One region of the Kitasatospora sp. NPDC091335 genome, then DNA from elsewhere that is predicted to be linked to it. Evidence: riboswitches for the same ligand, from Rfam matches in the RefSeq annotation. Region 1 holds a riboswitch; each other region holds the start of a gene.
What was found. Region 1 has a riboswitch for cobalamin ahead of ACIQOW_RS12775 (ribonucleoside-diphosphate reductase subunit alpha). Riboswitches for the same ligand answer to the same signal wherever they lie in the genome.
Positions count from the first base shown of each region.

Region 2: it holds a riboswitch for cobalamin, as region 1 does, so the genes downstream of both, ACIQOW_RS25040 (CoA-acylating methylmalonate-semialdehyde dehydrogenase) here and ACIQOW_RS12775 (ribonucleoside-diphosphate reductase subunit alpha) in region 1, are expected to answer to the same signal.
Region 3: it holds a riboswitch for cobalamin, as region 1 does, so the genes downstream of both, ACIQOW_RS32980 (cobalamin biosynthesis protein) here and ACIQOW_RS12775 (ribonucleoside-diphosphate reductase subunit alpha) in region 1, are expected to answer to the same signal.

Region 1 covers NZ_JBIVUM010000004.1:288,613-298,433, reverse strand. The annotation lists gene ACIQOW_RS12790 (glycosyltransferase family 2 protein) at 184-1,602, shown strand; gene ACIQOW_RS12785 (glycoside hydrolase family 26 protein) at 1,608-2,714, shown strand; gene ACIQOW_RS12780 (glycosyltransferase family 39 protein) at 2,711-4,411, shown strand; cobalamin riboswitch at 4,458-4,617, shown strand; gene ACIQOW_RS12775 (ribonucleoside-diphosphate reductase subunit alpha) at 4,811-7,228, shown strand; gene ACIQOW_RS12770 (ribonucleotide-diphosphate reductase subunit beta) at 7,228-8,244, shown strand; gene ACIQOW_RS12765 (DUF397 domain-containing protein) at 8,310-8,531, opposite strand; gene ACIQOW_RS12760 (helix-turn-helix domain-containing protein) at 8,524-9,393, opposite strand; gene ACIQOW_RS12755 (ATP-binding protein) at 9,619-9,821, shown strand, end outside.
Region 2 covers NZ_JBIVUM010000012.1:231,501-241,321, reverse strand. The annotation lists gene ACIQOW_RS25060 (HelD family protein) at 1-1,120, shown strand, start outside; gene ACIQOW_RS25055 (zinc ribbon domain-containing protein YjdM) at 1,580-1,936, shown strand; gene ACIQOW_RS25050 (MFS transporter) at 2,090-3,565, shown strand; gene ACIQOW_RS25045 (MarR family winged helix-turn-helix transcriptional regulator) at 3,565-4,017, shown strand; cobalamin riboswitch at 4,114-4,305, shown strand; gene ACIQOW_RS25040 (CoA-acylating methylmalonate-semialdehyde dehydrogenase) at 4,505-6,004, shown strand; gene ACIQOW_RS25035 (acyl-CoA dehydrogenase family protein) at 6,010-7,155, shown strand; gene ACIQOW_RS25030 (enoyl-CoA hydratase/isomerase family protein) at 7,155-8,234, shown strand; gene mmsB (3-hydroxyisobutyrate dehydrogenase) at 8,231-9,118, shown strand; partial or broken gene ACIQOW_RS25020 (enoyl-CoA hydratase-related protein) at 9,115-9,582, shown strand; gene cobF (precorrin-6A synthase (deacetylating)) at 9,589-9,821, opposite strand, start outside.
Region 3 covers NZ_JBIVUM010000020.1:101,043-110,863, forward strand. The annotation lists gene ACIQOW_RS32960 (cobyrinate a,c-diamide synthase) at 1-36, opposite strand, end outside; gene cobO (cob(I)yrinic acid a,c-diamide adenosyltransferase) at 41-646, opposite strand; gene ACIQOW_RS32970 (putative cobaltochelatase) at 650-2,788, opposite strand; gene ACIQOW_RS32975 (cobyric acid synthase) at 2,908-4,449, opposite strand; gene ACIQOW_RS32980 (cobalamin biosynthesis protein) at 4,446-5,429, opposite strand; cobalamin riboswitch at 5,528-5,661, opposite strand; gene ACIQOW_RS32985 (alpha/beta hydrolase family protein) at 6,064-7,170, shown strand; gene ACIQOW_RS32990 (hypothetical protein) at 7,824-9,149, shown strand; gene ACIQOW_RS32995 (CDP-alcohol phosphatidyltransferase family protein) at 9,327-9,821, opposite strand, start outside.

The sequences.
Region 1 (9,821 bases):
GAGAGCGCGCGACGCGCGGGAAGCGGTCAGCCGCCCGCCTCACGACGCCGGAACCGGCGCGATCCGGCCGCCCGCAACCGCTGGGGCCTGCTCCCCCAACCGCCGGACAACACCGAGAAGTACCTCTACGCCCGCACCAACCTGTGGGTGCTGACCTGCTTCTCCCTCATCAGCTTCGCCTGCATGGTGGCCAGCGAGATCGGCCTGCTGAGCGCGACGCCGTGGTTCCTGTTCTTCATACCGCCGCTCGCCTTCACCGTCGTCTACTACCTGATCTCCCGCTGGGTGCACGGCTTCAACGAGACCTTCGACCTCTCCGCCCACCGAGCCCTGGTCAAGTCCTGGCAGCCCGAGCTCTATCCGACCGTCGACGTCTTCCTGCCGGTCGCCGGCGAACCCATCGAGGTGCTGCACAACACCTGGACCCACGTCGCCCGGCTGCGCGACCAGTACCCGGGCGACGTCACCCCGTACGTCCTCGACGACAGCAACAGCCCGCAGCTCGCGCAGATGGCCGTCGACTTCGGGTTCGTGTACGGCACCCGCGACAAGCTCGGCTGGTTCAAGAAGGCCGGCAACCTCCAGTTCGGCTTCCGCAACTCCGACGGCGACTACATCCTCATCCTGGACGCCGACTTCGCGCCCCGGCCGGACCTGCTGAACGAGACGCTCCCCTACCTGGAGACCGACCCGCGCCTCGGCATCGTCCAGTCCCCGCAGTTCTTCCGCATCCTGGACTCGCAGAACTGGATCGAACGCGGCGCCGGAGCCGTCCAGGAGCTGTTCTACCGGACCGTCCAGGTCTCCCGGCAGCGCAGCGACGGCGCCATCTGCGTCGGCAGCTGCGCGGTGTACCGGCGCGCGGCGCTGGAGGAGAACGGCGGCACCACGCTGATCGGCCACTCCGAGGACGTGCACACCGGCTTCGACCTGCGCCGCCTCGGCTGGGACCTCCAGTACATACCCGTGGCGCTGGCGACCGGCGTCTGCCCGGACAACGTCGGCGGCTTCTTCAACCAGCAGTACCGCTGGTGCACCGGCTCGATGAGCCTGCTCGCCAGCAAGAAGTTCTGGCAGACGAAGCTGCGGCCGGTCACCCGCGCCTGCTACCTGTCCGGCTTCTTCTACTACATCCACACGGCGCTGTTCACCCTCGTCTCGCCGCTCATCCCGATCGTCCTGCTGCTCGCCCGCCCCGACCTGATCCGCTGGGAGAACACCGCGCTGGTGCTGCCGGGGCTGATCTACGCGACGGTCATCTTCCCGCTCTGGCACCGCAATCCCTACCGGCTGGAGGCCTGGGCCGCCCGCATGATGTACGGCTGGGCGCACGTCTTCGCCATCTGGGACATCCTGCGCCGCAACCGGATGGCCTGGCAGCCGACCGGCTCCACCGGCGCCAAGAAGAACAAGACCCGCCGGTTCTGGACCGGCGTCATCGTCTGGGGCGGCGGCACGGCCCTGCTCTGGGTGCTGCTGAGCATCTGGCGGATGCTCACCATGGGCCCGCTCAACTTCGCCCTCGTCCTCGCCTCCGGCCTCTTCTACGCCACCATCGTCGGCCGGGTCCTCGTCCAGCCGCGCCCCACGGAAGCAGTGTGATCGCCATGCCCGCCCACCTCCGACGGGCCGGCCGGCTCCGTCGCCGGCCGGCGCTCCTGCTGCTGACCGCCGCCGGCCTGCTGCTCGCCACCGGGTGCGGCCCCGAGGACCCCGGCTTCGCCATGCAGGAGGGCCTCGACCGGCCCGCCGCCGCGGCCACTCCCGGCGCCGCCCCCGCGACGGCCCCCGGCACGGCCCCGGGCGCCGCGCCGAGCGCGCCTGCCGGGACGCCCAGGGCCCTGCCGGCCGGCGTCCCGTACGACGTCACGCCGCTGCTCAAGCCCGACCACAAGTACCTCGGCGCCGCCCTGCCCGACGTCCCCGCCACGATGGACGCGCTGCCCGGCTACAGCGCCGCGATCGGCAAGCAGCCCAACGTCCTGGAGTTCTACGCCCACTGGAAGGGCGGCTTCGACACCGCCGGCGCACGCCGGATCCACGAGGCCGGGGCACTGCCCTTCATGGCCTGGGAACCGCACGACCGCTCGCTCGCCTCGATCGCGGCCGGCGACACCGACGACTACGTGCGCGGCGTCGCCAAGTCCGTCGCCAGGTTCAACCTGCCGATCGCCATCAGCATCGCCCACGAGATGAACGGCGACTGGTACCCGTGGGGCCGTCAGGCCGCCACCCCCGAGGACTTCGTGGCCGCCTGGCGCCACGTCCACGACATCTTCGACCAGGCCGGCGCCACCAACGTGATCTGGGTCTGGAGCCCCAACATCACCGACCCCGCGCCCAACACCCGCCTGGCGCCGTACTACCCCGGCGACACCTACGTCGACTGGGCGGGCATGACCGGCTACTTCACCCGCACCGGGCCGAAGACCTTCGAGGCGCTGTACGGGCCGACCATGGCCGAGATCCGCGGCTTCTCCAAGAAGCCCTTCTTCATCAGCGAGACCGCCTCCGAGCAGGGCAAGCGCCAACGCGCGGACGTCGACCAGCTGTTCTCCGGCCTGGAGGCGCACGACGACGTCGTCGGCTTCGTCTGGTTCAACATCGTCAAGCGGGCGGACTGGCGGGTCGAGGCCGTCCCGGACACCCTCGCCGCGTTCAAGCAGCGCGTGTCCGACCCCCGTTACGGCTTCGACATCCGGAACCCCAGATGAGCACTGAGTCCGAGTTCCCCTCCGTCCCGCACGGCCGCGCGGCCCGCCGCCGGGCCGCCGAGCCCGAACCCGCCGAACCAGGACCGGACACCGCCGAGCCGGGACCGGACACCGCCGGGCCCCGCACGGCCGTGGCGGTGGACAACCCCGACAACATAGAACTGGCCCCGTACACCATCCCGCAGGTCCCCGCGATCAGCTGGGACCCGGGCCCCAGCCCGCGCCGCCGCTGGATCGCCCGCGGCCTGCTGGGCGCCGTCCTCACCGTCCAGGCCGCGCTCTCGCTGCGCCTGCTGGCCGCCGCCCACCCCGACGAGGCCGCCGCCATGGTCTCCGGCCGCCGGCAGCTGGCCCACCTGCTGCACGGCACCCCGGTCACCACCGACCTGGTCGACCGGGTGCACGGCTCGCCCTGGCTCTACCCGCCGCTGGCCGGCGCCGCCGCGAACGCCGGTGGCATCTGGGGCACCCGGCTGCTCAGCCTCGGCTTCGCGCTGGTCACCACCGTCCTGCTGTACTCGCTGACCCGGCGGCTGTTCAACGAGCGGGTCGCCATCTGCGCCATCGCCGTCTACGCCGTCCTCCAGTCCACCGTCGTGGTCGGCTTCTACGCCGCGCCCGAGTCGCTCGCCGTCCTGCTGGTCGCCGTCGCGGCCTGGACCACCGTGTTCACCGCCCGACGGCATCCGGCCCTGGCCCTGCTCGCCGCCCCACCCACGGCGCTGGCCTGCGCCGTCGCCTACTCCGCGGCCTTCGCCGTCCCCGCCCTGGTCGCCCTCGCGTTCGCCTGCGCCCGGCCGTACCAGCGGCCGGGACCAGCAGCCCTGCGCGCGCTGCTGACGGGCGCCGGCACCCTCCTGCTGCTGCTCCCGTACGGCACCCTCGGCAGGGTCGCGGGGTGGTCGCCCTCGCGCGGCAACGCCCCCGGCTCAGCCGGCTCGATCCTGCTCGGCACGCTCCAGTGGGCCGGCCTGTTCACCGTCCTCGCGGTGGCCGGCACCATCGCCTACGCGCGCCACGAGCAGATCAACGAGCACGACGCGCCGGAGAAGGACGCCGTCCCCACCACCCGGGGCCGGCGCGCCCTGCTCGGGGCCGTCCTGACCGTCACCACCCTGCTGGTCCCCGCCGCCCACCTGTGGACCGGCACCTCCGGCGCGCTGTTCCGCCACCTCGGCTACGGCATGCTGCTCGCCGCCCCGCTCGCCGGGGTCGGCCTGACCCGGCTGGTCGGCGCCCACTTCCGCCACCCCCAGCTGGGCATCCTGGTCTGGGTCGCGCTGCTCGCCCTCGGCCTGGAGCAGTCCGCCCTGCGCTACCAGAACGGGCCCGACTCCGGCCGCCTGCTGGCCGTCCTGCGGGTCCACGCGGAGCCCCAGGGCCGCTACCTCACCGAGGTCGACGGACTCGCCGAGTACTACCTGGGCGGCGTCTCCCGACCCGAGCAGTGGGTCTCCGCGCGGGCCGGCACGAACTACCGCGACGGCGCCGGGGTGCAGCACCACGGCGACGCCGGCAGCGTGGCCGCGATCCGGGACGGCTGGTTCACCGTGGTCGTCCTCGACAGCACCGCGCCGAAGGCCACCGACCGGGCCCTGAGCGACGCCCTGACCGCCGCCGGACACTACCGGCTGGTCGCCCAATTCACCTCACCGACCGGTGATTCGAGCACGTACAAGGTCTATCTGAAGCACTGACGGGCCACCCCGCTCAGCCACACCCGCGACACGACAGCCACAACATATGGTGCCACCGCAGTCCGGCGGCACAACATGTATGCTCGCTTCTGCTGTCGACGCAGGGGAACCCGGTGCGAATCCGGGACTGCCCCGCAGCGGTGAGCGGGCGGCTCCAGCAGCCGTGCCCGCGAGTCCGATTACCTGCCGGACAGTGTGCGCCACGGCCCTCCCGCAGAGGCCGCGCCAGCACGAGCAGTACCCCTCCGGGCCTCGCGGGCGGGCCGGGGAGTAACCGTCGCGCGACGCCGTGTGCGTTCGTGCCGTGCTCCCCTGCCCCCATCGGCCCGGTGGCCCCCCGATCACAGCCGCCGATCGCCGCCAGGAGAGAGCGCCTTGACCACCGCAGCCTCAGCCACCCTGCCCGCCCAGGGCACCGGTACCGTTTTCACCGACCCGACGGTCTCCGACCCCGGCGGCGCCCTGCTGCGGCTGCTCACCGACCGCAGCGTCGACCTCACCGAGGTGGACCCCGGCCATGTCGCCGCCGCCGCGCTGCGCGGCCGCCACGCCGGCTCGGACTTCGCCGAACTGCGCGGGCTGGCCGTGGACGCCGCCGCGTCGATGATCGCCGAGGACCCCCAGTACTCGAAGCTGGCCGCCCGGCTGCTCGCGCTGGAGATCGTCGACGAGGCGAACAGCCAGGGCTCGGTGTCCTTCTCCGCCTCGATCACCGTCGGCCACGACGAGGGCCTGATCGGCGACGCCACCGCCGACTTCGTCGCCAAGCACGCCGCCGCGCTGGACGCGCTGATCGACCCCGAGGGCGACGACCGCTTCGAGTACTTCGGCCTGCGCACCGTGCAGTCCCGCTACCTGCTGCGCCACCCGATCACCCGCAAGGTGATCGAGACCCCGCAGCACTTCCTGCTCCGCGTCGCGTGCGGCCTGGCGGTCGGCGACAGCGAGCAGTCGGTGCGCGAGGTGGCCGAGCTGTACGGCCTGATGAGCCGCCTGGAGTACCTGACCTCCTCGCCGACGCTCTTCAACTCCGGCACCCGGCACCCGCAGATGTCGAGCTGCTACCTGCTCGACTCGCCGCTGGACAACCTGGACTCGATCTACAACCGCTACGCGCAGATCGCCCGGCTGTCCAAGCACGCCGGCGGCATCGGCCTGTCCTACTCGCGCATCCGCTCGCGCGGCAGCCTGATCCGCGGCACCAACGGCAAGTCCAACGGCATCGTGCCGTTCCTGCGCACCCTCGACTCCTCGGTCGCCGCCGTCAACCAGGGCGGCCGCCGCAAGGGCGCGGCCTGCGTCTACCTGGAGACCTGGCACGCCGACATCGAGGAGTTCCTGGAGCTCCGCGACAACACCGGCGAAGAGGCCCGCCGCACCCACAACCTCAACCTGGCGCACTGGATCCCGGACGAGTTCATGCGCCGGGTCAACGCCAACCAGGACTGGTCGCTGTTCTCCCCGGCCGACGTGCCGGAGCTGGTCGACCTGTGGGGCGCCGACTTCGACGAGGCGTACCTCAAGGCCGAGCAGGCCGGCAAGGCCGTCCGCACCATCCCGGCGCAGACCCTGTACGCCCGCATGATGCGCACCCTGGCGCAGACCGGCAACGGCTGGATGACCTTCAAGGACGCCTCCAACCGCGCCGCCAACCAGACCGCGCTGCCGGGCCGCACCGTGCACTCCTCCAACCTGTGCACGGAGATCCTGGAGGTCACGGACGACTCCGAGACCGCCGTCTGCAACCTGGGCTCGGTCAACCTGGGCGCCCACGTGGCCGCCGGGGCCTCCGCCGGCGACCTCGCCGGCGCGATGGACTGGGAGCGGCTGGACGCCACCGTGCGCACCGCCGTCACCTTCCTCGACCGCGTGGTGGACATCAACTTCTACCCGACCACCGAGGCCGGCACCTCCAACTCCCGCTGGCGGCCGGTCGGCCTCGGCGTGATGGGCCTCCAGGACGTCTTCTTCAAGCTGCGGATCGACTTCGACTCGGCCGAGGCGAAGGCCCTTTCGACGCTGATCGCCGAGCGCATCATGCTCACCGCGTACGAGCGCTCCGCCGACCTGGCCGAGCAGCTCGGCCGCCACGAGGCGTACGGCGAGACCCGCGCGGCCCGCGGCGAGCTGCACATCGACCACTTCCCGACGGCCGCCCCGCAGTGGGCCGACCGCTGGACCGCGCTGCGCGCCCGGATCGCCGAGACCGGCCTGCGCAACTCGCTGCTGCTCGCGATCGCGCCGACCGCGACCATCGCGTCCATCGCCGGCGTGTACGAGTGCATCGAGCCGCAGGTGTCCAACCTGTTCAAGCGCGAGACGCTGTCCGGCGAATTCCTCCAGGTCAACCCGTACCTGGTGCGCGAGCTCAAGGACCTCGGCGTCTGGGACCAGCAGACCCGCGACGCGCTGCGCGACGCCAACGGCTCGGTGCAGGAGCTGAACTGGCTGCCCGCCGAGGTGCGCTCGCTGTACCGCACGGCCTGGGAGCTGCCGCAGCGCGCGCTGATCGACCTGGCCGCGGCCCGCATGCCGTACCTGGACCAGAGCCAGTCCCTGAACCTGTTCATGGCGGCGCCGACCATCGGCAAGCTCAGCTCGATGTACGCCTACGCGTGGAAGGTCGGTCTCAAGACCACCTACTACCTGCGTTCGCGCCCGGCCACCCGCATCGCCCAGGCCGCGTCCGGCACCGCACGTGCCGCCGCGCCCGCGCCCGCGCCGGTGCCCGTGAACAGTCCGACCCTCACCCCGGAGCAGGAAGCCGCCATCGCCTGCTCCCTGGAGAACCCCGAGTCCTGCGAGGCCTGCCAGTAATGTCCGACGACCGCCAGAAGATGCTGCTCGACCCCGGCTTCGAGCTGACCCTGCGCCCGATGCGCTACCCGTCGTTCTACGACCGGTACCGGGACGCCATCAAGAACACCTGGACCGTCGAGGAGGTGGACCTGCACTCCGACGTCGCCGACCTGGCGAAGCTCAGCGAGGGCGAGCGCCACCTCATCGGGCGACTGGTCGCGTTCTTCGCGACGGGTGACTCGATCGTCTCCAACAACGTGGTGCTGAGCCTCTACAAGCACATCAACTCCCCGGAGGCGCGGCTGTACCTGTCGCGTCAGCTGTTCGAGGAGGCCGTGCACGTCCAGTTCTACCTGACGCTGCTGGACACCTACCTGCCCGACCCGGAGGACCGCAACGCGGCCTTCGCGGCGGTGGAGAACATCCCCTCCATCCGCCAGAAGGCGCAGTTCTGCTTCAAGTACATGAACGCGGTCGACCACATCGACTCGTTGCAGACGAAGGAAGATCGCCGGGCGTTCCTGCTCAACCTGATCTGCTTCGCGGCGTGCGTCGAGGGCCTGTTCTTCTACGGCGCGTTCGCGTACGTGTACTGGTTCCGGTCGCGCGGTCTGCTGCACGGTCTCGCGACGGGGACGAACTGGGTGTTCCGCGACGAGTCCATGCACATGGACTTCGCCATGTCGGTGGTCGACACCGTGCGCGAGGAGGAGCCCGACCTCTTCGACGACGAGATGGCGAAGCAGGTGACGGAGATGCTGGAGGAGGCCGTCGAGGCCGAGCTCCAGTTCGCCCAGGACCTGTGCGGCGACGGTCTGGCCGGCATGAACACCGACTCGATGCGCGAGTACCTGGAGGCCGTGGCCGACCAGCGCCTGGCGCGGCTGGGCCTGCCGATCCGGTACGGCTCGACCAACCCGTTCGGCTTCATGGAGCTCCAGAACGTGCAGGAGCTGACCAACTTCTTCGAGCGTCGCGTGTCGGCGTACCAGGTGGCCGTCGAGGGCTCGGTCGCCTTCGACGACGACTTCTAAGCCAGCAGATACGACATCAGCGGTGCCCCGCACGGCCACAGCCCGTGCGGGGCACCGCTGATGTTTCAGCCGGTCGGAAAGTCGCCGGACTTGACCCCGGAGAGGAACGAGGCCCAGGCCTCGGCCGGGAAGAGCAGCGCCGGCCCGTTCGGATCCTTCGAGTCACGCACCGGCACAACCTCGGTGACACCAGCCGCGATCTCAATACAGTTGCTCTGAGCCCCTGAGAACGATGACTTTCGCCAGATGAGGTCGACAGCGGCCGCACCCTGCGGGGTGCTACTCATCGCTGTACCTTCCTTTCGCAATGCGCTTGATGAGCGCGATCGATTCCTTGCGCGGCAGAGACTCGGCCAACGCCCGGCGGAACAGGTTGGAGTACTTGAAGACCTCGCCCGGCTCCTCGATGTAGAGGGTGCTGAGGAGGCTGTCCACGTACACGACGTCCGTCTCAGTGCTCTCAGGGAAGCTGAGGATCACCAGTGGCCCGAAGAGCGCGGCATGAACATCCGATTCCTCCGGCAGCACTTGAATGTTGATGTTCGAGCGGTCCGCCATGGTGACCACATAGTCGAGTTGCTCCCGCATCACCGCCCGCCCACCGACCTGGTGCTTCAACGCGGACTCTGAGAGCACGACCCACAGCCGCAGCGGAGACTCGCGAGCCAGCACCGACCTCCGCTCCAACCTGACCTTGGTCAGCCTCTCCACCTGTCCATCGTCGGCATCCTCTATCTGCGCCCGCACGACGGCCCTGGTGTAGTCCTCCGTTTGCAGGAGGCCCGGGATCAGGAAGGTCTCCACGCTGTAGGCGTCGGAGGCATCGGCCTCCAATGAGATGTAGTCGGCATACAGCGGCGACAGGGTGTCGGAATACCTGTCCCACCAGCCACGCAGACGTCCATCCCGAGACAGGTCCTCCAGCTGACCGCGCGTCGCCTGATCCACCACTCCATAGAGGTCGAGCAGCAGCCGAAGATCGACGAGCCTGATTCCGGACTGCGCTGCCTCGATCCGACTGATCTTGCTCTCGGCGCAGACGAGCTGTCTGGCCGATTGGGCAATCGTCATTCCCGCAGCAAGCCGCATCTCTTTGAGAGTTCGAGCGAGCCGCCGCTGTCGGACGGTCGGATTCCTGTTCACCGGCACGCGTGACCTCCCCGCTTCTGTGCGCAGTCAGTCTGCCGCCCCAGGCCCGCCGCAACAATCTTTGATCACTTCCAAAGTGGGGACTTGCACTTTGGAAGCCCCCAGGAGCATGCTACTCACCGTAGCTTGTTGATCGACACATCGTGATCGCAGTGGGCTACTCACCGGGCATCCCCATGCCCTCTTCAGCCGCTTTCACCTGCACACCCCATAGGTGGCCCTGCCATGCCTGAAGACCTCTCCCCCTCACCCGCCCCCATCGAGCGGAGCTGCTGGCTCCCCCGGCACCGCTCCTCCCCCCGGGCCGCCCGCTGGGCGCTCCACAAGTTCCTCCTCCCCCACCCCTCCGGCGAACTCCTCGTCTTCACCGGCGAGTTGCTGGTCAGCGAGCTGGTCACCAACGCCGTCCGGCACTGCCGCGCCCCGCA
Region 2 (9,821 bases), on a different contig from region 1:
GCTGGTCGTCCCGGACGGCTCCTACCGCTGGCGGGTGTCCCCGGAGCGGCTCGACCGGGTGGTCGCCGAACTGCGCGAGCAGGCGCCTCCGTACGCGATCGGCCGGGAGAGCCTGCGCACCCGGGTGGTGGCGATGCTCCAGGACCAGGCCGAGCGCCGGTCCGGCGTGATGCCCGGGGCGTGGACGCGGAAGATCGGGCGTTCCAGGCCGGTCGCGGCCTTCCTGGAGGCCGCCTGGCCGAACCCGCGGCCGGAGGCCGTGGTCGCCGCACTGCTGAGCGACCCCGCGGTGCTGGCCGAGGCGGCGGAGGGGGTGCTCGGTCCGGAGGAGCGGGCGGCGATCCTGTGGCGCCGCCCGCCGCGCTCGGAGAAGAGCGCCAGGTGGTCCGAGCACGACCTGATGCTGCTGGACGAGGTGGCCGGACTGATCGAGCACCCGGCCGGCTTCGGTCACGTCGTGGTGGACGAGGCCCAGGACCTCTCCCCGATGCAGTGCCGGGCGATCGCCCGCCGCAGCGTCTTCGGCTCGCTCACCGTCCTCGGCGACCTCGCCCAGGCGACGGCGCCGTGGGCCGCCCGCAGCTGGCCCGAGCAGCTCGGCCACCTGGGCAAGCCGCAGGCCGCGGTGGTGCCGCTGACCACCGGTTTCCGCGTCCCGGCCGTGGTGATGGCCCTCGCCAACACCCTGCTGGGAGCGCTGGACGTGGCGGTGCCGCCGGCCGTGTCGCTGCGGCAGGACGGCGAGCTGACGGTGCGGAGCGTGGCCGGGGGCGGCCTGGGCGGGGCGGTGGTGACGGCGGTGCGGGCCGCGCTGGAGCGCGAGGGCTCGATCGCGGTGATCGCGGCCGACGACGCGGTGGCGGAGACCGCCGAGGCCCTCCGGGAGGCGGGCGTCCCGACCGGCGCGGCCGAGCAGGCCGGCACCACGGCGCGGGTGACGGTGCTGCCGGCGTCGCTGGTGAAGGGGCTGGAGTACGACCACGTGGTGGTGCTGGAGCCGGCCGCGATCGTGGAGGCCGAAGCGCGCGGGCTGCACCGCCTGTACGTGGTGGTGACGCGGGCGGTCTCCCGGCTGGACGTCCTGCACGCCCGCCCGCTGCCCGCGCCGTTGGCCGGGTGACGGGCGGGGCGGGGCGGGTGCGGATCGCGCCAATTGCGGGGCCGTTTCGGGACGGCGGCCGCCAAGGAGACCAGGGTCTACACGACGACGAGGGACGGCAGCCTCCAGGAGTGGACCGCGGGTCCTGTGAACCACGGCTGGTCCCCTCGGAGCCCCGGCAACCAGGCACGCGGGCCCGCGACCCAGGGCGGGCCGACGGCCGCGGTGTAGCAGGGGACACCTTCGTGTTCGCCGACGGTACGGAGGACGGCCCCGGCAGGTGCCCGGCGTCCTCCGACCGGGGCACCTTCGGGGGCTGCCCTCACGTCGGCGGACAGGTGGTTTGAAAAATTCTTCAAGTTCATACATGCTGGCGTGCCGTCGGATCGGCGCGAGGTGCGTCAGGGTGCCCTCGGCGTGGGCACCGGACCCGCCGGCCCGGCCCCCTTGCCGCCTCGAAACCCTGGATGCGTTGAACCCATGAGCGACAGCCTGCCCCCGTGCCCGCAGTGTTCCTGCGAGTACACCTATGAGATGAACGCCCTCGTGGTCTGCCCCGAGTGCGCCCACGAGTGGGTGCCCGGCGGCTCCGAGGAGAGCGGCGCCGCGGCCGGCGAGCGTGTGATCAAGGATGCCGTCGGCAACGTGCTGAACGACGGGGACACCGTGACGGTGGTCAAGGCGCTCAAGGTCAAGGGCAGCGTCTCCGGCATCAAGGCCGGCACCAAGGTGCGCAACATCCGCCTGGTGGACGGCGTCGACGGGCACGACATCGACTGCCGTGTCGAGGGCTTCGGCGCCATGCAGCTCAAGTCGAGCGTGGTCAAGAAGGCCTGACCCGCGGGCCTGGACGGCCGCGCCCCGCCGAGGAGATCGGTGTGGGCGCGGCCGTTCCGTCTTTCCCGGACCGGAAAAGGGTGGAGTCGTCGCGGGAGTTAGTTATAGGCTCACAATGATTACAACAATACAAGTAACCATGGAGCGTCCGTCATGCCCGATGCCGCCCGACCGCGGCCCTGGCTCGTGCTCGCCATCTGCTGCATGAGCCTGCTGATCGTCAGCCTCGACGTCACCATCCTGAACGTGGCCCTGCCCGCCATCCGGAGTGACCTGCACACCTCGGTGTCCGGACTCCAGTGGACGGTCGACGCCTACACCCTGGTACTGGCGAGCCTCCTGATGCTCTCCGGATCGACCGCCGACCGGATCGGCCGCCGCCGGGTGTTCCGGATCGGACTGGTGGTGTTCTCCGGGGCCTCCCTGCTGTGCAGCCTGGCCCCCGGGCTCGGCTGGTTGCTCGCCGCGCGGATGCTCCAGGCGGTCGGCGGATCGATGCTGAACCCCGTCGCCATGTCGATCATCAGCAACACCTTCACCGACTCCCGGCAGCGCGCCCGCGCGATCGGCGTGTGGAGTGGCGTGGTCGGCATCAGCATGGCCGCCGGACCGATCCTCGGCGGGGTCCTGGTGGAGTCGGCCGGCTGGCGGGCGATCTTCTGGATCAACGTCCCGATCGGCCTGGCCGCGCTCTTCCTCACCCGCTACGTGCCGGAGTCGCGGGCGGCCCGCACCCGCAGGGCGGACCCGGTCGGCCAGCTGCTGGTCGTCGTGCTGCTCGCCGGACTCACCTACGCGATCATCGAGTCGCCGGAACGCGGCTGGACCTCGCCCGTGGTCCTCGGCTGCACGGCGGCCGCGCTCGGCGCGCTGCTGGGCCTGCTGTGGTACGAGCCCCGGCGCACCGACCCCCTGATCGACCTGCGGTTCTTCCGCTCCGCGCCGTTCTCCGGTGCCACCGTGATCGCGGTCGCCGCCTTCGCCGGCCTCGGCGGGTTCCTGTTCGTCGGCTCCCTGTACCTCCAGGACGTCCGCGGGCTCGACCCGCTGCACGCCGGGCTGTTCATGCTGCCGATGGCGGTCATGTCGCTGCTCACCGCGCCGCTGTCCGGCCGGATGGTGGCCACCCGCGGGCCGCGCACGCCCCTGCTGCTCGCCGGGACGGCACTGACCGCGAGCGCCGTGCTCCAGGCGGTCGGCTACGCCGAGCACGTGCCGACCGGTCTGCTGGTCGTCGCCTTCCTGCTCTTCGGCACCGGCTTCGGCCTGGTCAACGCGCCGATCACGAACACCGCCGTCTCCGGGATGCCCCGCGCGCAGGCGGGCGTGGCGGCGGCCGTCGCCTCCACCAGCCGGCAGGTCGGCCAGTCCCTGGGCGTCGCGGTGACCGGTGCGCTGATGGCCGGTGCCGCCCACACCGACCCGGCGGCCTTCACCGCCGCCGCCCGGACGGCGTGGTGGATCATCGCCGGCTGCGGTGTCGCCGTGCTGGTCACCGGTACGCTCACTTCCGGTCGCTGGGCCAGGGCGACGGCCGAACGCGCGGCGGAGCGGCTCGCCGCCGAGGAGGCGGCCGAGGACGCCGGCGGCAACGGGATCAGAGAGACGAAGGGGACGGTGGACGCCTGATGGAGTGCCTTGACACCGGCGGACACCCGGAGCCGGGCGAGGCCGATGCCGGGATGGCGGCCCGGGTCTGGCAGGGGATGTACACGCTCGTGCTGGAGCGCCACGACCGCCGCAAGGCCGTCGCCGACGCCCTCGGCATGAGCTTCAGCCGGGTCAGGGCGCTGCGCCGGCTCGCCGCCGGACCGATCACCCTGCGGGAGCTGGCCGAGCGGCTGACCGCCGACCCGCCGTACACCACCGTGATCGTGGACGACCTGGTGCGGCGCGGCCTCGCCGAACGCATCACCAACCCGGCCGACCGGCGCTCCAAGCTGGTCCACCTCACCGAGGAGGGCGAGGCGAAGGCCGCGCTCGCCACCGGCATCCTCGCCACCCCGCCGGACGCCCTGCTCGCGCTGCCGCCGGAGGACATCCGCGCGCTCGACCGGGTGGTGGCGAAGCTCCTGGGCTGAGGCCGCCCCCGGGCCCGGGCGGTGCTCGACGGCCCCGGGCGGGCCGGTGACGACGCGTCCGTGACGTGTTCTCACGGGTTGTCGCTCTGGACTTACTAGGACGTCCAACTATATGGTCGACGGCAGGTCCGCGGTGTCAGGGAAGCCGGTGTGAGTCCGGCACGGTCCCGCCACTGTGACCGGGGAGTCCGTCCTCGCAGGAGACGGCCACTGGCAGCCAGCCGGGAAGGCCAGGGGGCGGGCGTCGATCCGGGAGTCAGGATACCGGCCGCGGGTGGTTCGTGTTTTCCACGAGGATGGAGACGACACGCATGACTCCGGGCCGCTGTTCCCGTTCCGCTGCCGTGCTTCCGGTCGCCAGGGCGCTCGACGCCTGACGATCCGTCATTTTCCGCCTGCCCGCAGGCCCGTGCGCCGACCGTGCGCGCGGCCGGGCGGCGGTGCTCTCCAGTCCTCCTCTCCCCAGCGCTGATGAGAGAAGGAACCGATGGTCCGTGAACTGACCCACTTCGTCGGCGGCAAGCGCGCCGCCGGGACGTCCGGCCGGTACGGCGACGTCTTCGACCCCAACACCGGCCGGGTGCAGGCCCGGGTGCCGCTGGCCGACCGTGGCGAGGTCGAGGCGGTGATCGCCGACGCCGCCCAGGCGCAGCCCGAGTGGGCGGCCTGGAACCCGCAGCGGCGGGCCCGGGTGCTGCTGCGCTTCCTGCAACTGGTCGAGGGCGAGAAGGAGGAACTCGCCCGGCTGCTCTCCGCCGAGCACGGCAAGACCGTTTCCGACGCCCACGGCGACATCCAGCGCGGCCTGGAGGTCGTGGAGTTCGCCGCCGGCATCCCGCACCTGCTGAAGGGCGAGTTCAGCGACAACGCCGGGACGGGCATCGACGTGTACTCGATGCGCCAGCCGCTCGGCGTGGTCGCCGGCATCACCCCGTTCAACTTTCCGGCGATGATCCCGCTCTGGAAGGCCGCCCCCGCCCTGGCCTGCGGAAACGCCTTCGTTCTCAAGCCCTCGGAGCGCGATCCCTCGGTGCCGCTGCGGCTGGCCGAACTCTTCCTGGAGGCCGGGCTGCCGCCAGGCGTGCTCAACGTGGTCAACGGCGGCAAGGAGGCCGTGGACACCCTGCTGGAGGACCCGCGCGTCCAGGCCGTGGGCTTCGTCGGCTCCACACCGATCGCCCAGTACGTCTACGCCACCGCCGCCGCCCATGGCAAGCGGGCGCAGTGCTTCGGAGGCGCCAAGAACCACCTGATCGTGATGCCGGACGCCGACCTCGACCAGGCGGCCGACGCGCTGATCGGCGCCGGGTACGGTTCGGCCGGCGAGCGGTGCATGGCGATCTCGGTGGCCGTCCCGGTGGGGGAGGAGACCGCGGACGCCTTGGTGGCCAAGCTGGTCGAGCGGATCGCCGCGCTCAAGGTCGGGCGCTCGGACGACCCGGCGGCGGACTTCGGCCCGCTGGTCGGCGCCGACGCGCTCGACCGGGTCCGCGGGTACCTGGACCTCGGCGTCCGGGAGGGCGCCGAACTCGTCGTCGACGGGCGGGAGTTCCGACTGGAAGGACACGAGGGCGGCTACTTCCTCGGCGCCTCGCTGTTCGACCGGGTCACGCCCGGGATGCGGATCCACCGCGAGGAGATCTTCGGTCCGGTGCTCACGGTCGTCCGCGCCGCCGACTACGAGGAGGCGCTGCGGCTGCCCAGCGAGCACGAGTTCGGCAACGGCGTGGCCATCTACACCCGGGACGGCGACACCGCCAGGGACTTCGCCCGGCGGGTGGACACCGGCATGGTCGGGGTCAACGTGCCCATCCCGGTGCCGGTCGCCTACCACACCTTCGGCGGCTGGAAGCGCTCCGCGTTCGGCGACCTCAACCAGCACGGCCCCGACTCCATCCGCTTCTACACCCGCACCCGCACCGTCACCTCGCGCTGGCCCTCCGGGGTCAAGGAGGGCGCGAGCTTCACCATGCCGACGATGGGGTGAACGCCGTGCACGCAAGTGATCTGACGGAAGATCAGATTGATATCGCCGCCGCGGTACGGGAGTTCGCCGCCGAGTGCCTGGCGCCGTACGCGGTGGAGTGGGACCAGACCAAGCACTTTCCGGTGGACGTGCTGCGCAAGGCCGCCGACCTCGGGCTGGCCGGGGTCTACGTCCGCGAGGAGGCCGGCGGCTCCGGACTCTCCCGGCAGGACGGGGTGGTGGCCTTCGAGGCACTGGCCGGCGGCTGCCCTTCCATCGCCGCCTACCTGTCCATCCACAACATGGTCGGCTGGATGGTCGACCGCCACGGCACCGAGGAGCAGCGCGCCCGCTGGCTGCCCGCGCTCTGCTCGGCCGAGCACCTGGGCAGCTACTGCCTGACCGAACCGGGGGCAGGTTCCGACGCCGCCGCCATCACCACCCGGGCGGTGCGCGCCGGCGACCACTGGGTGCTGGACGGCGTCAAGCAGTTCGTCTCGGGCGCGGGTGCCGCCAGGGTGTACCTGGTGATGGCCCGCACCGGCGAACCGGGCGCCAGGGGCATCTCGGCGTTCCTGGTGGACCGCGACGACCCGGGCCTCTCCTTCGGGCCGAACGAGAGGAAGATGGGCTGGAACGCCCAGCCGACCCGCCAGGTGCTGCTGGACGGGGTCAGGCTGCCCGCCGACCGGCTGCTCGGCGGCGAGGGCGAGGGCTTCCGGATCGCGATGGCCGGCCTCGACGGTGGCCGGCTCGGCATCGCCGCCTGCTCGCTCGGCGGCGCCCAGAGCGCCCTGGAGCGGACGACGGCGCACCTCGCCGACCGCGAGGCCTTCGGCGCCCGGCTGCTGCACGCCCAGGCGCTCCAGTTCCGGCTCGCCGACATGGCCACCGAACTGGAGGCCGCTCGGGCGCTGCTCTGGCGCGCGGCGGCGGCCCTGGACCGCGGCGACCCGCGGGCCCCGCAGCTGTGCGCGATGGCCAAGCGGCACGCCACCGACACCGGCTTCGAGGTGGCCAACCAGGCGCTCCAGCTCCACGGCGGCTACGGCTACCTGACCGAGTACGGCATCGAGAAGACCGTCCGCGACCTGCGGGTGCACCAGATCCTGGAAGGGACCAACGAGATCATGCGCGTCATCGTCGCCCGCGGCCTGATCGGGGCCGCCTGATGGGGGCCGACACCACCGGGGCCGACGACGTCCTGGTCCACCGGGAGGGCCGGGCCGGGCTGATCGTGCTCAACCGCCCCAAGGCCCTCAACGCCCTCACCCACGCCATGGTGCTGCGGATCGCCCGGGCCCTGGACGACTGGGAGCACGACGACGCCGTCGCGACCGTGGTCGTCACCGGCGCCGGCGAGCGCGGGCTCTGCGCGGGCGGCGACATCGTCGCCATCCACCGCGCCGCCACCGGCGGGGACCGCGCCGCCGCCGAGCGGTTCTGGCGCGACGAGTACCACCTCAACGCCCGGATCGCCCGCTACCCGAAGCCATACGTGGCACTGATGGACGGCATCGTGATGGGCGGCGGGGTCGGCGTCTCCGCGCACGGCAGCGTCCGGATCGTCACCGAACGCAGCCGGATCGCCCTGCCGGAGACCGGGATCGGCTTCGTCCCGGACGTCGGCGGCAGCTACCTGCTCGCCCTCGCCCCCGGCGAACTGGGCACCCACCTGGCCCTCACGGCCGGCGCGGTCGGCGCCGCGGACGCCCTGCTGTGCGGGTTCGCCGACCACTTCGTGCCCGCCGGGCGGCTTCCCGCCCTGCTGGACGACCTGGCCGTCCGGCCGGTGCACGACGCGCTGGCCCGGCACATCGCGGCCGCACCGCCCGGCCGGCTGGCCGGGCAGCGGGAGTGGATCGACCGCTGCTACGCCGCGCCGACCGTCGAGGAGATCGTCGAGCGGCTGGCGGCGGCCGGCGACCCGGCCGCCGGAGAGGCCGCCGACCGGATCGCCGCCAACTCGCCCACCGCCGTCAAGGTGACGCTCGCCGCGCTGCGCCGGGCCCGGGCGCTCGGCCCGCTGGAGGCCGTCCTCGACCAGGAGTACCGCACCTCCTGCGCCGCGCTCGCCACCGCCGACCTGCCGGAGGGCATCCGGGCCCAGGTGATCGACAAGGACCGCACCCCGCGCTGGAGCCCGGCCGACCTGGCCGCCGTGCGGGACGCCGAGGTCGACCGCCACTTCGCGAGGCTGGGCGAGCGTGAGCTCGGCCTCTCCACCACGAGCACCCTGGAGCGCTGGTGAGCCTGAACATCGGATTCGTGGGGCTGGGCAACATGGGCGGCCCGATGGCCGCCAACCTGGTGGGGGCGGGGCTCCGGGTGACCGGCTACGACCTGGCGGAGGACGCCAGGGAACGCGCGGCCGGCCACGGCGTGGCCGTGGCCGGCTCGGCGGCGGAGGCGGTCGCGGCGGCCGAGGTGGTCGTCACCATGCTCCCCGCCGGGCGCCACGTCCTGGAGTCCTACCGGGAGTTGACGGCGGCGGCGCCGCGCGGCGCGCTGTTCGTGGACTGCTCCACCATCGCGGTCGGGGACGCCCGGATCGCCGCAGACCTGGCCCGCACCGCGGGGCACCTGGCCGCGGACGCGCCGGTCTCCGGCGGAGTGCCCGGGGCCGAGGCCGCGAGCCTGACCTTCATGGTGGGCGGCTCCGACGGCGAGTTCGCCGAGGCGGAGCCGGTGCTGGCGGCCATGGGGCGCACGGTGGTGCACTGCGGCCCGTCCGGTGCCGGGCAGGCCGCGAAGCTCTGCAACAACATGATCCTCGGCGTCTCGATGATCGCGGTGAGCGAGGCCTTCCTCCTCGGGGAGAGCCTCGGGCTCAGCCACCAGGCGCTCTTCGACGTCGCCGCCACGGCCTCCGGCCAGTGCTGGGCGCTCACCACCAACTGTCCGGTCCCCGGGCCCGTCCCGGCCAGCCCGGCCAACCGCGAGTACGCGGCCGGGTTCGCCGCGGCGCTGATGGCCAAGGACCTCGGGCTGGCCGCCGACGCGGCCACCGCCTCCGCCCTGCCGGCCGAATTCGGGCGCCGGGCAGCCGAGTTGTACGCCTCCTTCGCCCAGGGCGAGGCGGCCGGACTGGATTTCTCGGCCATCATCACGACGCTGGGAAAGGGTGCCGAGTGACCGGCTACGAGACGATCCTGGTCGAGCGCAGGGGCCGGGTGGGGCTGATCACCCCGGACCGGCCCAAGGCACTGAACGCGCTGAACACCCGGCTGATGAACGAAGTCGTGGCCGTGGCAACGGAGTTCGACCGTGACCCGGAGACCGGCTGTCTGCTGGTCACCGGCTCGGAGAAGGCCTTCGCGGCCGGCGCCGACATCAAGGAGATGCAGTCGCTCGAATTCGTCGACGCCTACCTCGGCGACTGGTTCGCCGCCTGGGACCGCTTCGGTGCGCTGCGCAAGCCGGTGGTCGCGGCGGTGGCGGGCTACGCGTTGGGCGGCGGCTGCGAGCTGGCGATGCTCTGCGACGTGCTGCTGGCGGCGGACACCGCGAAGTTCGGGCAGCCGGAGATCAAGCTCGCTGACGCGCCGCGCCGCCCCACCCCCGGGGCGGCGCACCGTGTCCCGACAGCCGTCAGCCGTCAGCCGTCAGCCGTCCGACCGGCGCAGCAGGTAGGTGTCCATGATCCAGCCCTTGCGCGCGCGGGCCCGCTCGCGCAGCTCGCGGATCCGCGGGGCGGCCTCGGCAAGCGGCCCGGAGACGAGCACCTCGTCCGGGGTGCCGAGGTAGGCGCCGTAGTGGATCTCCAACCCCGCGGGGTCGACCTCGGTGAAGGCGGCCCGGCCGTCGAGCATCACCACCACGTCGTCCACTCCCTCGG
Region 3 (9,821 bases), on a different contig from region 1:
GGGCGCGGCGACGACGAGGCGGGGAATGCTGCTCAACGGTCTACCACTCGATACCGCGCTGGCCCTTGCGGCCGGCGTCCATGGGGTGCTTGACCTTGGTCATCTCGGTGACCAGGTCGGCGAATCCGGTCAGCGCCTCGGGCGCGTACCGGCCGGTGATGACGACGTGCTGGCTGCCCGGGCGGTCCCTGAGCACGGCCACCACCTCGTCCGGGTCGATCCACCCCCAGTGCATCGGGTAGGTGAACTCGTCCAGCACGTAGAAGCGGTAGGTCTCGGCGGCGAGGTCCCGCTTGACCTGCTCCCAGCCCTCCTTGGCCGCCTCCTCGCTGGACATCTCCTGTTCGGCGGAGCGCTGGATCCAGGACCAGCCCGAGCCCATCTTGTGCCAGTCGACGGTGCCGCCCTCGCCGGAGGCGCCGAGCACGCGCAGCGCGTTCTCCTCGCCGACCTTCCACTTGGCGGACTTCACGAACTGGAACACCCCGACCGGCCAGCCCTGGTTCCAGGCCCGCAGCGCCATGCCGAACGCGGCCGTGGACTTGCCCTTGCCCGGGCCGGTGTGCACGGCGGTGATCGGCAGCGTACGGCGCTGGCGGGTGGTCATGCCGTCGTCGGGAACGCTCTCGGGGACACCCTTGGGCATCGGTCAGGCCGCCTTTCGCATGGTGGTGGTCGAACGGCTCTCGGAGCGGTTCTCGGAGCGGTTGGCGCGGACGAGCGAGGCCACGCCCTCGGCGCGCAGCTCGTCCAGGCTGACGGCGGTGCCGCCGAGCAGCCCGGCCAGGGTGTGGGCCAGCCCCAGCCGGACCGGGCCCGACTCGCAGTCCAGCACCACGCTCGCGGCGCCCTGCGCCGCGAACAGCGCGGCCGCGCGGTGCGACTGCGCGAGCGCGTCCCGCCCGCCGGTGGCCCGGCCGTCGGTCACCACGACCAGCAGCGGGCGCCGGTTCGGGTCGCGCAGCCGCTCCACCCGCAGCACCTCGTGCGCGCGCAGCAGGCCGGCGGCCAGCGGGGTCCGGCCGCCGGTGGGCAGCGACTCCAGCCGGGCCGCGCCGACCTCCACGGAGGAGGTGGGCGGCAGCGCCAGTTCGGCGCCCGAGCCGCGGAAGGTGATCATCCCGATCTTGTCCCGGCGCTGGTAGGCGTCCATCAGCAGCGACAGCACCGCGCCCTTGACGGCGGTCATCCGCTGCCGGGCGGCCATCGAACCGGAGGCGTCCACCACGAACAGCACCAGGTTGGACTCCCTTCCCTGGCACACCTGCTCGCGGAAGTCGTCCTTGCGCAGCACCAGCGCCCGACCGCTGCGCCCGCGCGCGGCCTGGTGCGGCGCGGCGGCCTGGAGGGTCGCGGTCAGGTGCAGCCGGCCGAGCGCGCCCTGCGGGCGGCGGGCGCGGACGGTGTGCCCGCCGGTGGTCTCGGCGGGGGAACGGCGGCCCTGGGCGCCGTGGCCGGTGCCGCGGACGGTGAACAGCCGGGTCCGGTACGGGTCTCCGGCCGCGACCGGCGACGACTCCCGTGCGGGGGCCGGGTGTTGGGCCGGGTGTTGGGCCGGTACGGGCTGCTGCGCGGGTGCGTCGCCGCCCTCGGCGCTCTCGGCACCGCCGGTGCCGTCGGGGGCGGTGGCCTCCGGAGTGCCGCCGTCGGACGGATCGGGCGCCCCGCCGCCGTCCGGGCCGCCCCCGTCAGGGCCGTCGCCGTTGCCGGGGCCGTCGCCGTCGGGCCCCGGACCGTCGCCCTCGGGCTCGGGGTCCGGCTCGGGGTCGTCGCCCTGTGCCTGCTCCTCCAGCGTGCGCTCCAGCTGCTCCTCGTCCAGTCCGGGCGCGTCGAAGGGGTTGCGCCGGCGCCGGTGCGGCAGCGCAAGCCGGGCCGCCTTGCGGACGTCCTCCTCCAGCACCTCGGTGCGCCCGTCCCAGGCGGCCAGCGCGACGGCCGTGCGGGCCATCACGATGTCCGCGCGCAGCCCGTCCACCTCGAACGCGGCGCAGACGGCGGTGATCTGACGCAGTGCCACATCCGGCAGCTCCACCTTGGGAAGCAACTCCCGTGCGGTGGTGATGCGTTCGGCGAGTGCCCGCTCCTCCTCGGCGAACCGCGCGGCGAAGCCGGCCGGGTCCACGTCGTACGCGAGCCGGCGGCGGACCACCTCGGCGCGCTCGACCGGGTCGCGGGTGGCGGCGATCTCGACGGTCAGGCCGAACCGGTCGAGCAGCTGCGGCCGCAGCTCGCCCTCCTCCGGGTTCATCGTGCCGACCAGCAGGAACCGGGCCGCGTGCCGCACCGACACGCCCTCGCGCTCGACGTAGGAGCGCCCCATCGCGGCGGCGTCCAGCAGCAGGTCCACCACGTGGTCCTGGAGCAGGTTGACCTCGTCGATGTAGAGCACGCCGCGGTGCGCCCTGGCGAGCAGCCCCGGCTCGTAGGCCTTGACGCCCTCGGCCAGCGCCCGCTCCAGGTCGAGCGAGCCGACGATCCGGTCCTCGGCCACGCCGACCGGCAACTCGACCAGCTGGGACGGCCGTTCGGAGAAAGGCGGGGAGACGTGCGGCCCGTCCGGGCACTGCGGGTCGGGCGCGGCCGGGTCGCAGGCGAAGCGGCAGCCGTCCACGGTGGCGATGGACGGCAGCAGGCCGGCCAGCGCGCGCACCATGGTCGACTTCGCGGTGCCCTTCTCGCCGCGCACCAGCACGCCGCCCACGGCCGGGGAGACCGCGTTCAGCAGCAGCCCGAGCCGCAGGTCGGCCATGCCGACGATCGCGGTGAACGGATAGCGGACGTCACTCATGCCGTACCCCACTCCTGTCGTGCCCGGTTCCGCGGGACCAGCCTGGTCCCGCGGTCCTGCCTGGCTCTGCGGACCAACCTGGCTCTGCGGACCAGCCTGGTCTCGCGGTCCTGTCCGGCTCATGCGTCACTCCCAGGGGCCCCGGGCGGGACGAACGGCAGCGATCCGGCCGCCGGCACTCCGCCCTCGATCAGCTTCCACAGCGCGTCGGTGTCGGCGTGCTCCTCGATCAGGTCGCCCAGCCGGTCCAGCCGGGCCTCGCGCGCCGCGGCGAAGGAGGTGTCCGGCGCCGCGACGAACGCCCGGCCGGCCAACCCGGCCACCTCGCGCAGGAATTCGCGGCGGAACCCGTCGTTCTCCAGCGCGCCGTGCCAGGTCGTGCCCCAGACCGAGCCCACCCGGCAGCCGTCCAGGCCCTGCCCGTGGCCATCGGAGAGGAACACCTCCCCGCCGCCCTCGACCGTCACCACCCCGTGGTGGATCTCGTAGCCCTCCACCCGCTGACCGAACGCCTCGCCGACCGGCCGCGCCAGCACCTTCTCCACGCCGAACCGCACGTGCGTCGGCAGCAGGCCGAGACCCTCGACGGCGCCCGCCTTCGACTCGACCTCGTCCACGATCGAGCGCCCCAGCATCTGGTAGCCGCCGCAGACGCCGAGGAGCGGCAGCCCGGCCGCCGCCCGCGCCCTCAGGGCCGGCTCCAGGCCGCGTTCGCGCAGCCAGGCGAGGTCCGCGACGGTGGCCCGGGTGCCGGGCAGCACCACCAGGTCGGCGTCGGCCAGCTCCTCCGGCCGGGTCGCCCAGCGCACCAGCACGCCCGGCTCCTGCGCGAGCGCGTCCAGGTCGGTGAAGTTGGACAGCCGCGGGAAGCGCACCACGGTCACCCGCAGCACGTCCGCGCCGAGCGGCCCGCGGCCGTCCACCCGGTCCACCACGGTGGACAGGTCCAGCGAGTCCTCGGCGTCCAGCCACAGCCCCGGCAGCATCGGCAGGGTGCCCAGCACCGGACGGCCGGTCAGCTCGTGCAGCATCTCCAGCCCGGGCGCCAGCAGCCGCGCGTCGCCGCGGAACTTGTTGACGAACCAGCCCGCCACGTGCCGCTGGTCCTCCGCCGAGAGCAGCGCCAGCGTCCCGTACATCGCCGCGAAGACCCCGCCGCGGTCGATGTCCCCGACCACCACCACCGGCAGGGCGGCGGCCGTGGCCAGGCCCATGTTGGCGATGTCGCGGTCGCGCAGGTTGATCTCGGCGGGCGAGCCGGCGCCCTCGCAGACGACCACGTCGTAGCGGCGGCGCAGGTCGGCCAGGCACTCCAGGGCGCGCTCCAGCAGGACGGGCTTGCGCTCGCGGTAGTCCAGCGCGCCCACCTCGGCGACCGCTCTGCCGAGCAGCACCACCTGGCTGCGGCCGTCCGCGCCCGGTTTGAGCAGCACCGGGTTCATCGCCGCCTCCGGCTCCACCCGGGCGGCCTGCGCCTGCATCGCCTGGGCGCGGCCGATCTCGGCGCCGCCGGCGGTGACGAAGGAGTTGAGCGACATGTTCTGCGCCTTGAACGGCGCGACCCGCACACCCTGGCGGACGAGCCAACGGCAGATCCCGGCCGTCACCACGCTCTTGCCCGCGTCCGAGGTCGTCCCCGCGACCAGCAGCGCGTTCGTCATGCCCTTCCCCTCTTCTTCCCCAGGAACGCCCGCAGCAGGACGTGCCCCGAGACCGTCGTACCCAGCGCCAGTGCGCCCACCCGCCGGGACAGCGCGCAGGCCCGCTCGATGTCGTCCACCGTCACCGGGCGCAGCTCCGCGCCCAGCACCGGACGGTGCTCCACCCGCTCGCCGTACCGGAGCGTCCCGCCCAGCCGAACGCCCACCGCGCCGGCGAAGGCCGCCTCCGCCTGGCCCGCGTTCGGGCTCGGATGCGCGGAGCCGTCCCGCCGCCAGACCCGCCAGGCCGTCCTGGGCTCGGGCGCGGCGGCCACCGTCAGCAGCGCCGTCAGCCGGGCGCCCGGCCAGCCCGCCAGGTCGTCCAGCCGGGCCGAGGCCCAGCCGAACCGGGTGTGGCGCGGCGAGCGGTGGCCCACCATGGCGTCCAGGGTGTTCACGGCGCGGAAGGCCAGCAGACCGGGGGTGCCGGCCAGGGCGCCCCAGGTCAGCGCGTTCACCACGGCGTCGGCGGTGTTCTCGGCCACCGACTCGACCACCGCCCGGGCGATCTGCTGCTCGTCCAGTGCGCTCGGGTCCCGTCCGCACAGGTGCGGCAGCCGCTCGCGGGCGGCCGCGAGGTCGCCCGCGGCCAGCGAGCGGCCGATGGTGCGGGCCTCCCGGGTCAGCGAGGTGCCGCCGAGCACCGTCCAGGTCGCGGCCGCCGCCAGCGCCGCCCGGCCCAGCGGGCGCCGGCCCACCGTACGGTCCAGGGCGAGCGCGCCCGCCGCGACCGCGCCGACGCACAGCGCCGTGTACCCGGCTCCGGCGGCGCGGTCGTCGCGCCACAGCCGTCGCTCCAGGGCGGTCGCGGCGCTGCCGAAGGCGGCCACCGGGTGGCCCCGGCGGGGGTCGCCGAAGCGGGCGTCCGCGGCGTGGCCCGCGACGGCGCCGAGCGCGAACGCGGCGGCGCGGGTCAGCGGGCGCGGGGTCAGCGGGCGCACGGCGGAAGGCAGCTCGAAGTCCGGCGGGGCGGGGCAGCCTGCATCGGGTGCGTGTCCTCACTCAGGGTCCGCGCCCTGGATCGACGTGACGGGGGCGAGAGTCTCCTGGCTTCCGGGTCGGACGCACCCTCGGAGCCTTCCAGCGGCCTTCGACGGCCCGCCGTGGCGATGTTCCGAGCGTGCTCCCCGGTGACAGTGGCGGGACCGCGCCGGACTTCCACCGGCTTCCTCTCCATGCCCTCCGTTTGGCCCCAGGATCCCATCACGGGCCAGAACCGGGAGTCAACCGAGGTCACGGAGGGGTTGGTCACACCCGGACATCGCTGACGCCCCCTCCGATCGCCCGACCCGGCACCGGCCCGGTCCGCTCTCGCCGGCTCCCGTCGCCAGTCTCGCCACTCCCACCACTCTCGTGACTCTTGTGACTTTTCACCGGGACGAGCCCGTCCCCTTCCGCCTGGGTACCTCCGATCGCCCCCGTCCTCCTCGCCACGGGCTTCTGGCACCTCCTCAGCACCGCCGGGGCATCGCCCGCATGACCCGGATGGCCCAGTCCGGTGGCCGGGCGGGCGGGGCGCCGGTGAACTGGTGCCCGAGCACCGTCCGGTGCGTGAGCAACAGAGCGGGGAGCGAAATGCGTTGGGGAACCGCCGCCGTCGTGGCGGCCGCCGCGGTCGGGGCCGCCGTGCTGGTGGTCGGCCGCCGGGCCTCCGAGCGGATGGTCCGTCCGGCGACCGCCGTCCAGGAGTCCGGGCCGGTCGTGGTCCGCGGTCTCGCTCCCGGACGGATCACCTTCTCCCGCGGTCCCGAGAGCCTGCGCCCCGGCCGCTGGGCGGTCGAGTGGGCGGACGGCGGGCACGCGGTCGTCGAGGAGGTCCTGCACCGCGACGAGCAGAGCGTCACCCGCCGGCTGGTCCGCGCCGACCTGGGCACCCTCACCCCCGGCACCGAGGTTCGCTTCACTCCCCGCGTCCACCTCGGCGACCCCACCGAGGCGCTCGGCCTCGCCTTCACCGACACCACGGCGGACGGCGAACTCGGCGCCCTGCCCGCCTGGCGACTCGACGGCCGGCGCGGCACCTGGGTGATCCTGGTGCACGGCCCGGAGTCCGACCGCGGACAGACCCTCCCGGTGCTCCCCGTCCTCGACCGGCTCAGGCTGCCCGTCCTCGCCGTCACCTACCGCGGTGACGAGGGTGCCCCCGCCTCCCCGGACGGGCTCAGCCACTTCGGCGAGACCGAGTGGCGCGACATCGAGTCGGCGGTACGGCTGGCACTCGACAACGGTGCGGGCAAGGTGATCCTCTACGGCTGGTCCCTCGGCGCCACCATGGTCCTCCAGACGGCGGCCCGCTCGGCCTGGTCGTACGCCATCCGCGGGCTGATCCTCGACTCGCCCGTGCTCGACCTGCCGGCCTCCGCCCGCCGGGACGCCGCCCGGGCCGGCTTCCGGGGCGTCGCCGCCGAACTCGGCGCCCTCGCCGCGGAGGGTCGCACCGGCGTCGACCTCGCCGACTTCAGCCGGATCGCCGAGGGCACCGACCTGCGCGTCCCCACCCTCCTCCTGCACAGTCCGGCAGATCCGATCGCCCCCTTCCGCACCGCCGAGAAGCTGGCCGCCGCCCACCCCGACGTGGTCAGCCTCCGGGCGTTCCCCGGCGCCGGCCACGCCACCCTCTGGAACGCCTCCCCCGATCACTACACGGAGCTTCTCCGCCGCTGGCTCACACCGCTTCTCTAGGGCGGGACGTGCCCGTGGGGGAGAGGCCCGCCGGGCTCCGGCGCTTTTCCCGAGAGCTTCACCTGTTCACGAATGAACGTTTCTCTATTTCGCCGGGCGGCACGAGAAGTCGAACCGGCCGACTTCTCGTGCACTATGACCCCGCCGGTCCGTGCGCCATCCGTCCGGATTGGGGCTGGACAGCCCCGCCGGGCGTTGGCGGAACGGGATTCCCCCAGGAAATCCACCCCCTCGGCCGGGGCAAAAACTTGCCCCTCCTCTCAACCCCTGTCGCTACACAGTGTGACCGGTCGGACATTCCCGGCGACGGAGGCGCCTTGGGTGGCATGGCCGTGTCACACGTTTCCGGCCAGGCAGTTTGCCGTGGTTGCCCGATCTTGCGGAGGTGGCACAGGCGGTCGCCCGGTCGTACGGACAACCGGATGTGACAGAAGGCCGGTACAAGGGGAAGACTGCTCGACGTGACGTCTCGGAACCCGCGCGACCGTGATGCCCCGCTCCCGCCGACGATCGGTACCGGTGCGACGGTGACCCGTCTCCCCGGAACGGCCCAACGGCCCGCCGGTGGCAGGCAGGGCGGGGCGGGTGTCCCCCGTAACGGAGTACCCCGGCGACGAGGGCCCGCTCCGGCTCCCGGTCGGGGCCGGGTTCCCGTGCCGGAGGGCTTCCCGGCACCCTCCGAGCTGGCGCCGCTGGCCCGCCGGATGCTGGTCGACGCCGTCCGGATCGCCCGCTGGGCCGGCGAGCTGTCCGAGGTCGACAAGCGCGGCGAACTGCTCCCGGACGACGCCCGGACGGCGGGCCGGGCGCTGGCCATGACCGTCGGCGCCGCCGCCAAGGCCTGGGGACAGGCGCTGCTGGTCGGCCTGGTGGAGGCCCGGGACGGCGGAGCCGGCCCCGGCTGGCGCCTGCACGCCTGGGAGCACGACGACGAGGCCGTGGTGCGAGGCTGGTCGGCGCTGTTCGACGCCTGGACCCTGCTCGCCCCGGTGCCGCCCGCCGCGCTGCGCGGCGTGTTCGCCGTACTGGCCGGGCAGGCCGTGGACCAGGCCCCGCAGCTGCTCTCCTTCCTGCACCTGGTGGACGGCCCGGTCGCCGAGAGCGAGCTGCTGGAGCTGCTGCGCCGCGGACTGGACGAGCGACGGGTCGGCGCCGGTCTCGGCGGTCCGGGCCTGTCGCCCGTGCCGCACGCCGCCTCCGCCGTCTCCGCCGTCCGCGGCACCTGCCGGGCGCCGCAGATCGACACCCCGCCCGCGCCCTCCGACGTGGCCGCCGTCCTGGACTGGATGCTGGACGGCCTGGCGGCGGTCGGCGCCCTGGTGCGCAGGAACGATGCCGCAGAGCTGTCGCCGCTCGGCCACTGGGCGGTGCGGGCGAAGCTGGAGGAGATCTGCACGGTCGCGCAGACCGCGGCCGGGCACATCGAGCAGAGCGCCTTCGAGCTGCTGAACGCCTGTGCGGACTACTCGCCGGGCCCGGCCCGCGCCGAGTTCCGCGCCTGGGTCGCGGCGCGTCCGGCGGACCGGGCGGTGGGCGAGCTGCTGGACGCCGCTCAGGGCGACGACGCGCTGGTGCGCGGGCTCGCCTTCGAGGCGCTGCGGGTGGCCGGGGGTCCGGCCGAGCAGGCGGTGCGCGCGTCGGTGGACGAGCCGGTGCTGCGTCCTTACGCGCTGCTCTGGCTGGCGGAGCGCGCGGACGAGGGCGTCTCCCCGGCGGACGTGCTGGGTGCGGAGGATGCGGCCTGGCTCTGGGTGGACACCGCGGCCGCGGTGCTCGACCACGGTGAGACGGAGCTGCTGGTGGGCCACGTCGAGGGCGCCTCGGCCGGCGACCCGGTCCGGCTCTTCGCCAGGGCCCGGCAGTCCGGGCACCCGCGGGCGGCCTCGGTGCTGACGGCGGTCTCGGGCGTGCACCCGGACCCGGTCGTGGCCCGGGCGGCGCGGCGCTCGGCGTTCAGCGTGCACACCGGGGGCGCCTGAGTTTTATGACAATTGCGGAGGAGTCCGGGGTCCGCAGCGACGGCCGCCCCGGCGTCCGTACCGACGGTGTCTGAGCCCGTACCGACGACGCCCCGGCTGTCCCGGCTGTTGTGACACACGAGGAAGGGCCCGGAACCAACAGGTTCCGGGCCCTGACTCTTATGACAATTGCGGGGATCAGCCGACCCGCGACTCCGCCCGCCGGGCGCGGACGTCGCCGACCTTCTGCCCCACCTTGCGGCGGATGACCAGCAGCGGCGCCATCGCGGCGAGGGTGATCTGGGCGAACGCACCGACGTGCATCAGCCTGTCGCCGCCGGGCAGGCCGGTGGCCCACGCGGCCAGGCAGCCGATGGAGACCACGATCCAGCAGAGCGTGGCGGTGGCCAGCAGCCCCTGCGGCTTCGGGTACTCGATCCGGCTGACCATCAGGTACGCCGCGCCGAAGATGGCGAGCAGACCGGGCAGGAACGGCGGGTCGAGCAGCACGATGGCGATCACCGTCATCGCGCCCATCGGGCAGGGCATGCCCTGGAACACCCCGGGCCGCATCTTCACGGCCGAGAAGCGGGCCAGCCGCAGCACCACGGCGAGCAGCACGGTGATGGCGATGAGCGCCGACAGCTTGCTGTTGGAACCCTGGGAGACCATGCCCCAGACCGCGACGAAGTA